DNA from 2 places in the Pseudoalteromonas sp. ATL1 genome. Region 2 is predicted to be linked to the other one. Evidence: predicted binding sites of a transcription regulator. Region 2 holds the regulator's gene; the other holds the start of a gene.
What was found. Region 2 encodes sigma-54, which starts transcription at its own class of promoters, with help from an activator protein. Its sites were predicted from a motif close to GTTGGCACGNNNNTNGNNT; they were not measured.
Positions count from the first base shown of each region.

Region 1 (4,875 bases), on a different contig from region 2:
GAGTAAAAAACTGCATCCCACAAAAATACTGCCAATAGGGATTTTCACACCACATGGCGACCGTATTTTCATCCGAAAGTTTATGAATTTGTTTAAGATATTCCAATCCAGCCAATAACCGAATGGGTTTTCCCAATGCGCCAGTATCTGCACTATAAAGTTGACCAAATTCGGCTTCTAAACGCTGCCAATCAATGATGTTGGCCAATTTAACCAGTTCATGGTTGGGCGTCACGAGGTCAATCAATTCGATCGCGAACAGTTGCTTTTGTGGTGTATGGTTGGTCGCTTTTGGCTTCATTTTTAATCTCCATTTTGCAAGGTTTTGAGGGGTGAGAAAACAAACCTTGCAAAATGAGGATAGTAAGATCGTTTAGATCATCAAGAAGATCAATATATTAAGTGATTTTCAGTGTCGACTAAATACATGATGCGGTTATGTTCAAAACAATAGCCGCCTTGGCGCTTTGTGATTAGCCTGTCAAACAATGGCTCCGCATCAAGCGGTAAGTAAGCACCCTGCATAGCATTAATGCTGCTAAAGCTGTAGGTTGCTAAATGCTGCTGTTGCAATTGCTCAACAAGCTCAAAGCTACCAATAGGGGCGGTGAGATTTAGGCTTTCTAAATATTGCTTTATATAGGTTGGCAAGTTTTGAGTATGCATATTTAACAATCTAAATATCCTTGATATGTGTATCGGTCTGTTTGCTAAGATAAAAGCTTAAGTTAAGTTGAGGTCAATAGTTTTTTACACTTCATTTTAGGTCACTCCATTGTTGTGAGTTGATTTAAATAACTTCTGTTCTGGATAAAAGAATGTACCTAAAGGGCTCATATAGTGCAGGTTTCCGTTGTAATTAGTATTTATTCCCCCAAACATAAAAAAAGCCACCTTACAATATAAGGTGGCTTAAACAACAAACATTGGGGAGAAGTTGCGTTGTTAAAATATCATTCTGGTAAGCTTAGAAAACGTATTCAACAGATACAGATGCCACATCCATATTAGGGTCTATACGATCATCAAGCTCATAACGTTCATATTCAAGACGCATATTAACGTTCTGTGTTACGCCAAAAGCAATCCCCGCACCGTAGAACCAGTCGCCGCCGTCCAGCTCGCGACCGATACGCCCTACTTCAGGGATAGTGGCATAAATATCTGCATTCCACTCCAACCAACCGCCTTTTGCATATAATGAAAAACGCTCGTTAAGAGGAGCTGAAAAACGGGCAGCCAATGACACACCGTCAAGTTCTGCGTTGCTGTCTATATCACTGGCTTCATCAAAGTTTTGATAGGCTAACTCAACGCTAAAGTACTCATTGAGCGCCGTACCTACATAGGCTTTGAGCATTGATGCATCATCATCAAAGCTGGTGTCGTTCTCTTTGTCATCCCATTGAAATGAATATTGACCATAACCAATACCCGTATACACCTTAGGCTCGCCGTTAAAGTCAAAGTAGTTACTATCATTGGCCAATACCGAGGTACTTGCCGTACCCAAAACCAGCGCCAATGAAATAGATGAAACAGAAAAGCGATTAAACATAATGGCTCCTTTTTATTTTTCAGAGAGTATTTATTTTAAAAATAGATAGAAAAGGTGAGCGCGGTTAATCGCGCTCAACACTTGTTAGTTAAGTTGCTTGCGCCGTATTACTTACGACTCTTTATCAATGCGTAGATTGTCATCAACATGCTTTACATCATCAGCGTTTTTTGCAATCGCGATAGCGAGTTGTTTTTCAGACTCTGAGTCTACATCACCCGTTAGAGTTACTTTGCCGTTTTTAACGTCTACATCAATATCCGTACCGCTAATGTCAGTATCAAATAACAAGCGTGTTTTAATAACCGTGGCAATCTTAGCGTCAGTAAAACTCGACTCATCCATACCACGCTCTTTTTCAAGTGTCTTGTGATCCACGTCTTTCACTAGACTAATGCGGTTATCAACGTCTTTAACACCATCAATGCCAGTAACTAGTTCTTCAGCTAGTTTTTTATCAACGTTATGCTCAACTTTACCAGTAAGTACCACCACGCCATTGTGAACGTCGGTATTAATATCAAATGAATCTAGGTTGGTATTGAAAAGCAATGTTGCCTCTGCTTTACCATCAATCCACGCATCGCTTGCTTCTTTTTCCCAAGCGTTCTCTTTTGCGTATACTGACGTTACAGTTACTGCTGATGCTAATGCCATTGTAAGTAGAGTGCGTTTCATAATCATTTTCCTTTAAGTTGCTTTGACGAATTAATTAATGCATGGCGCATGCCACATTTAAAACCATTAAAATTCAACAACTTAAAATCAAACATTCCAAACCCCATACTCCCCTTATGTATAGTTTTCTCATAACACGGTAGTTTTTACAGGCAAAAATTACAGACCTAACCAGTTATGACTCATCCAGACGCGATAAAGCAGTAAATCTAAGCGCTGGCATAAATAATGCCTTCTCACCTCATTATTAATTAAATAGCGAGCGCACAATGAATAACCTATCATTAGAAAAATTTTGGCAACTCATCTATGAAAAGATGGACAGCTGGGCCGAGCTGAGTATTAAAAATCTCCCTAATTTGGTAGTAGCCATTGTTATCTTCGCGGTGTTTTTATTTCTCTCCAGCTTGATTGCTAACTGGGCGCTCAAGCTCATAAAAAAAGTCTCTCACTCAACTCAAGTCGCTGGGCTGTTAGCTGCCATCATCCGCTTAGTGGTCATTGCCATTGGCTTTTTCTTCGCTTTAGACATTATGGGGCTCTCTGGTGCCGTGGCATCATTGTTAGCCGGTGCGGGGATAGTTGGTCTTGCTATTGGTTTTGCTTTTCAAGATATGACTGAAAACCTCATTGCTGGTGTCGTCATGGGGATACGCAAACCATTTAAAGTGAGCGATATCATTGAAGCTGATGATACACTGGGGACAGTCAAGCAAATAAACCTTCGCAACACCTTAATTGAAACCTTTTATGGTCAACTCTGTGTTATCCCAAATAAGATACTATTTAGAAACAAGCTACTAAATTACTCCACCCTCAAAAAGCGCCGTATAGAAATTCCCGTTGGGATTTCTTATGCCGATGACATTAATCAAGCACGAGAGGTGATTGAGCAAGCCATTAATAACCTCGACTTTGTTATACGTAAAGAGGAAACCGCCGTGTATGCCAGTGGTTTTGGTGACAGCGCCATCGACCTACTTGTTTGGTTTTGGATTGACTATCCAGGAGATGGCAACTTTATGGATATTCGCCACCAAGCGATTGTTACAATCAATCAAACCCTCAATGATAACGACATTTTAATTCCGTTTCCTATTCGTACATTGGACTTTAATGCAAAAGGAGGCACCACCTTGCAAGATGTACAAAGTACAGGTGAGCAGTAATTACATACACTCGGTAATACTTACAAGACCAGCACACATAAAAAATATAACAAGTTGATTTTAAACAAAAATAAAGTTGGCGCGGACGCTGCATCACTCTCTGTGTACAACGATTAATTGCAAATGATGATGTATCCATTTGCCACAGACTTAAAACTAAAGGAGCACATTATGTCAAACAGTGATTTTAATTTAAAACCCGTTGCAGAGCTTATCAAGGTACTAAATGGTGGCATTGAGTTTTACTTAGAAGCAAAAAAGAAAGTCGACAACCTTGAACTTGAGCGCATTTTTGAAATGAATGTGCTGGAAAAAACCAAAGCCGTATCCGCATTGCAGCCATTTATTGTGGCCGACAAAGGTGAAATTGAAGACGATAATGCAATCAGTGTTGAAATGCGCGAAACTTATACCAAGGTCATCGCATTAATCAGCACAGATAAAGATCACACGTATATTTCTCAGCTGGAAGAAGTGGAAGATAAAGTCCTTGAGAAAGTAGATGCGGCACTTGAGCAAACGCTACCACAAGACTGCCAACGAGCACTACGTGAAATACGCATGACGATGCAAGCATGTCATGACGAAATGAAAACACTACAGGACATTACAGCCTAATTGCCAAATAGGCTTGAGGAGGCCCCATGTTACGTTGGTCAATCACATTTTTAGTACTTGCCCTTATTGCCGCAGTATTAGGGTTTGGTGGCATCGCAGGTGCAGCAGCAAGCATTGCTAAGATATTATTTTTTATTTTTATCGCATTCTTAGTACTGTCTTTTATTTTTTCACTTGTTAAAAAGCCCAAAGCTTAGGCTTAAAGGAGTACATTATGAATATCATGAATCTAACAAAAGCCGTCGGTGTTGTTGCTTTACTTGCACTGGCTGGTTGTTCAGACGGTCCAGCGGAGGATGCTGGTGAAAAAATCGATGAAATGGTAACCGATAGCAAAAACGCCATTGAAGATGCCTGTGAAAACGTTAAAGAAGCCGCTAAAGCTGAGAATGAAAACTGCTAACCGGTTTTCAACAAAGTAGAATATTAAAAAGCCTCCAAAAATCGTTTTGGGGGCTTTTTACAGTTCACGCCAATTCTTGATTAAGTGATCTATGTTTAGACCATGGAACCTTATCGATAGCACAGTAAGAGTTGCGCTAAATGAGAAATTTATAACGCGACGAATGCCAAGTTTAGCCCCCATAAAAATGATTAATACCAATTACATAAAATAAATATTCGATATTACTATAGGCCAATGACTTAGTAACAAAGCTAAAATTCCGATATATATACATGCTACATGAGTCATTTAGCTCGCTTGAATGATCCATGTTTTAACCTGCAAAGGGTTAATGTGTCGTAGTGTGATTACTAAAGGTAACTGGCAGCCATTATTAAGCGATTTTGACGTAATCATACTATCAGTGCAGTCACTCATCAGCGAGTTTTGCCAACCTTAATGTAGTC
Region 1 is NZ_JBZYXL010000002.1:412,297-417,171, forward strand. It holds gene AC5FX4_RS19955 (IS5 family transposase) at 1-301, opposite strand, end outside; gene AC5FX4_RS19960 (arylamine N-acetyltransferase) at 391-666, opposite strand; gene AC5FX4_RS19965 (outer membrane beta-barrel protein) at 968-1,558, opposite strand; gene AC5FX4_RS19970 (BON domain-containing protein) at 1,670-2,236, opposite strand; gene AC5FX4_RS19975 (mechanosensitive ion channel family protein) at 2,506-3,405, shown strand; gene AC5FX4_RS19980 (PA2169 family four-helix-bundle protein) at 3,577-4,023, shown strand; gene AC5FX4_RS19985 (DUF1328 domain-containing protein) at 4,050-4,220, shown strand; gene AC5FX4_RS19990 (hypothetical protein) at 4,238-4,426, shown strand.
Region 1: a site for sigma-54 is predicted at 2,274-2,292, ahead of AC5FX4_RS19970 (BON domain-containing protein). Genes of this name have one in related genera too.

Region 2 (4,875 bases):
GAGTCTCTGAAAAACGTTTTATTAATGTATTATCATCACTGTCTAGATAAAACAGCATCGGGTTAGCAAAGCCAGGTAGGTACTCTAGAATATCGTTGAAATCTTGCTGCTCTTTGGGGAGGTTGCGCACGTCAATACTGACTGCGATTTTATCAAAGTTGTCAGAAACACTTCTGACTAACGAGGGCAGCAAATTCACGGGGATATTGTCGACGCAATAATAGCCCAAATCTTCAAGTACACGTAGCGCCACTGATTTTCCTGAACCAGAGCGGCCACTGACAATGATTAATTCCATAATGCTTCTCTTAGTTACCTAGTGTGCTGAAGCAATAATCTCATAAAGTTCATCATCATTGCTAGCATTCCTTAGCTGTTTACAAAACTCTTTATCATTAAGTTTTCCTGCAATCTCTGCCAATGTCTTAAGATGTTGCTGATTATCACCTTCAGGCACTATCAGTGCGAGAAAAATATCAACGGGTCGATTGTCTATCGCATCAAAAGGAATACCTTGCTGGTTGACCAAGAGCATAGCGGTTACTTGTTCAATGCCGGCCATTCTGCCATGAGGAATTGCAATACCTTTACCGATCCCTGTACTCCCTAGCTTTTCTCTCGTCATTAATGCGTTCAAAATATCATGCTGGTTTAACTGAGGCAGCTGCTCATGCGCCAGTTCACTGATGTATTCAAGGACACGTTTTTTGCTATTAAAAAGGACCGCAGCTTTACTGCAGTCCTTGTTTATAATCGAGCTTAGTTTCATGATTAGTGTCGAGTAAGCTTCTCTTTATGTTTGATCACTTGACGATCTAGCTTATCAATAAGCCCGTCGATCGCCGCATACATATCCTGATGTTCCGTTGAAGCAAATAACTCTCCACCATTTACGTGTAAGGTGGCTTCGGCCTTTTGGACCAGCTTTTCAACATCTAAGATCACGTGCACATTATTAATGTGATCAAAGTGCCTTTCTAGCTTCGCAAACTTGTTGTTGACATAGTCTCTTAATGAATCAGTGATTTCTACATGACGACCAGTTAAATTTAGTTGCATAAGCATTTTCCTTCTTTGGTAATACGTCTAAATCAAGCTTTTACGCTGGTTAGACGGTGGAATGGCTAACGACTCCCGATATTTTGCTATGGTGCGTCGGGCCACCTTAATTCCTTGCTCCGCTAATATGTCTGCTATTTTGCTATCGCTCAATGGCTTTGCGGTATTTTCAGCAGCTATTAACTTTTTGATAAGCGCTCGAATCGCTGTAGATGAGCACTCACCTCCGTTTTCTGTACTTACATGGCTGGAGAAGAAATACTTCAGCTCAAAAATGCCCCTTGGTGTGTGCATATATTTTTGTGTTGTTACGCGAGAAATAGTTGATTCGTGCATTTCGACCATCTCTGCAACATCGTTTAACACCATAGGTCGCATTGCTTCAGGACCATGTTCAAAGAATGCCTGTTGTTGCTGCACAATGCAATTGGTAACTTTCATTAAAGTTTCATTTCTGCTCTCTAAGCTTTTAATAAACCACTTAGCTTCCTGTAAGTGCGAGCGAATAAACTGACTGTCAGAGCTTGATTTTACGGAACGAGACATGGCTGCATAGTGATCATTGACGCGAATTTTTGGCATGCATTCTGGGTTTAATTCTACCACCCAACGGCCTTTTACTTTCTTCACCGATACATCAGGAATGACGTATTCAGATTCTTCTCGAATGATGCTGGCCGCAGGTTTGGGATTTAAGCTGTGAATGAGCGTCATTACTTCTTTTAATTCCGCTTCTTTAAGCTTTGTCTTTTTCATCAATGTTCGATAATCACGACTCGCAAGCAACTCAATGTGCTCGTTTAAAATCATTTTTGTTTCAGTTAACCAAGGCGTGGTTTTTGGGTCAAACTGATTTAACTGTATACACAAGCACTCTTGAAGGTTACGAGCACCAATCCCTACTGGGTCGAATAACTGAATACGTTTAAGCACGGCTTCAATTTCATCAAGTTCGATGGGTTCGCCTGAGTGACCATCGTTAATACTATCTAGTATTTCTTCAGTGCTTAAGGTTAGTGTACCGTTATCATCAATGGCTTCAACGATAGCCACCGCAATTCCATGGTCAATGGGACTAAATGGTGTGAGTTCCAACTGCCACATGAGATATTCATGTAAGGTTTCGGTGGTTTCACCTTGGTAAATCGTTTCATCTTCAGGCATTGGGCCGCTGCTCGCGGCGGGGGCCGCGCTCATATATTCGTCCCAAGTTACATCCATTGCCAATTCGTCGCTCACGGTATCTTTACTCAGTGCGGCGTCGGAGTCCATCTCATAATCACTCACAGGTTCACTATCGTGGTTGTCATCATGAGAATCGTCGTGGCTATTATCTTTACCGTTTTTTTCTTGTAAGGAGGTATCGAGATCCGTGTCAGACTCTTCCACTTCCAACAGAGGATTGCTATCCAGTGCTTCTTGGATTTCTTGCTGAAGATCTAGCGTACTCAACTGCAACAGACGTATTGCCTGCTGTAGTTGTGGTGTCATGGTAAGTTGCTGCCCCATGCGCAGCTGTAACGATTGCCTCATGTACCTTTAACAATCCTTCTAATCTCTATTATTATTGTGACCTAGAATGTTTTAACTATAGCCTGAATTGCTCACCAAGGTAGACATCTCGAACGGTTTGATCCGCCAAAACATGCTCTGGCGTTCCCGACGCGATAAGCTCACCATGGGACACAATATAAGCTTTTTCACATACATCAAGGGTTTCTCGAACATTGTGGTCGGTGATCAGTACACCGATACCACGATTTTTTAAATGCTCGATAATTTTCTTTATATCTAACACCGAAATCGGATCAACACCAGCAAAAGGCTCATCTAACAGGATAAATTTAGGGTTTGCGGCTAAAGCGCGAGCAATTTCTACCCTTCGGCGCTCACCACCCGACAATGCCATACCTAAACTATCTCTAATGTGTTGAATATTAAACTCATCTAACAACTCGTTCAGTATTTGTTCGCGTGCTTCTTTATTGAGCGAGTTACGAGTTTCTAAAATGGCCATGAGATTTTGATAAACAGTTAACTTTCTAAATATTGATGACTCTTGAGGGAGGTAACCAATACCTAGTCGAGCACGATTGTGCATTGGTAGTAAGGTAATGTCGTGGTCATTAATGCATACTGAACCATGATCGCTGGGTACTAATCCAACAATCATATAAAAACTCGTTGTTTTTCCCGCACCATTTGGTCCAAGCAGCCCGACAATACTACCAGCTTCAACACTTAGACTGACATTTTTAACGACCTGTCGCCCTTTATAGCTTTTTGCTAATGCAGTTGCAGTTAATACGCTCATGCTTAATTACCTTTGCCAGCTTTCTTTGGATTTTTTTCGGGAACCAAAATTGTGTGTACTCGTGCGTTGTCTTGCTCACCGCGTTCTGCACTGATGAGTTGTTTTTCCATATCATATATTATTGACTGTGCGCGAATAATTTGACCTGCTTGGTTTATTTTTGCATCCCCTTTGATCTCTAAGGTGCGATTGGCTACGTCATAGCGAATTTCTAGTGCACTTGCCGTTAGCTCTGTACCATCCGGCTGTTTTTCTGAAAATCGCGCTGGAGAACCCGTTGCGACCAGCAACTGCTTATTGTCACCAAGTTCTTCTCTTCGATGTACTTCTAGCTTATCAGCATTGATTTTTCGATTGCCGTGAATGATTTCGACATTTTGCTCGAAAATCCCAATATTGGTTTTCAATTGCGCTTGTTGTTTGCCTGCTTTAATTGATACCTCATCGGCAGAGTTTGTTGATTGAGCGAGTGCAAGCTGGCCGAATAGTAGGCCGACCACAGCGAGTGAATACATGAGTTTATTGGTCATAATAAATAGTTCGAGTATGGTTAATGAGTTCAATAATATCTGTGTTTAAATCGGCATAAAGACCTTTGCCATTAATCTTCAAGCTAGGCCCTGTGATCTCGACAGGTCGCTCCGATTGCATCAGACGTTCTTTTATTTCAACGCGGATATTATCTGCTTTTATCAAGTTAATCATTGCGCCTGTTGTTAGGTTTTTGGCCTCAACATTGCCTTCCAACATGAGCGTATTATTTTCGTATAGCGTTGCTTCTGTTGCCGATATCAGCCAGTTTTGTGGGCCGTTATAAAGCGTAAAAACGGGTTTAGTAAAATGACTAAAGCCGAGCTCTTGATACAATTCCATTTTGTCAGCGGTCACCGTGTAACTTTTTATGCCCGTTTCATTGTACGATGTTTGTTGTAACTGCATCGCGATGTAGTCGGGCTTAGCGATAACATCATTTTGCTTATTGAGCTGATTATCATTTTGCGTTAAATACGGATACCAAAGCCATGTCATTGCGATGACAAAAATCGCGAATATGAGTACTCGAGTATTACTCATCATACACATCCCAACATGGAGTTTGGCCAAAAGCTGAACATGTTGTCACCATAGTTATGGCGTTCTGAACTATTGATGAATGGCTTCACGATGCTTACAAAGAACTCCATCATGTTAAAGCACTCCCGCACGTAACAAATCCTGTGTGTTTAGAGCCCCAATGGGACGCTTTTCATCATCTATGACTACTAAACCATTAATTCGTTTCGTTTCCATAATGTTAAGTGCCTCTGCAGCTAACATATGCTCAGTTGCTGTCGTGCAGTTAATGGTCATGGCTTGATGGATAGGTGTGACATGCAAATCAACGCGTTGCTCGATAATACGGCGTAAATCACCATCGGTAAAAATCCCCTGTAGCTGACCTTGTTCATTAACAATAGTGGTCATGCCGAGTCCTTTGGAAGACATTTCAAATAGGGCATCTT
Region 2 is NZ_JBZYXL010000001.1:62,080-66,954, reverse strand. It holds gene rapZ (RNase adapter RapZ) at 1-298, opposite strand, end outside; gene ptsN (PTS IIA-like nitrogen regulatory protein PtsN) at 317-769, opposite strand; gene hpf (ribosome hibernation promoting factor) at 772-1,059, opposite strand; gene AC5FX4_RS00305 (RNA polymerase factor sigma-54) at 1,087-2,592, opposite strand; gene lptB (LPS export ABC transporter ATP-binding protein) at 2,648-3,373, opposite strand; gene lptA (lipopolysaccharide transport periplasmic protein LptA) at 3,376-3,903, opposite strand; gene lptC (LPS export ABC transporter periplasmic protein LptC) at 3,893-4,447, opposite strand; gene AC5FX4_RS00285 (KpsF/GutQ family sugar-phosphate isomerase) at 4,562-4,875, opposite strand, start outside.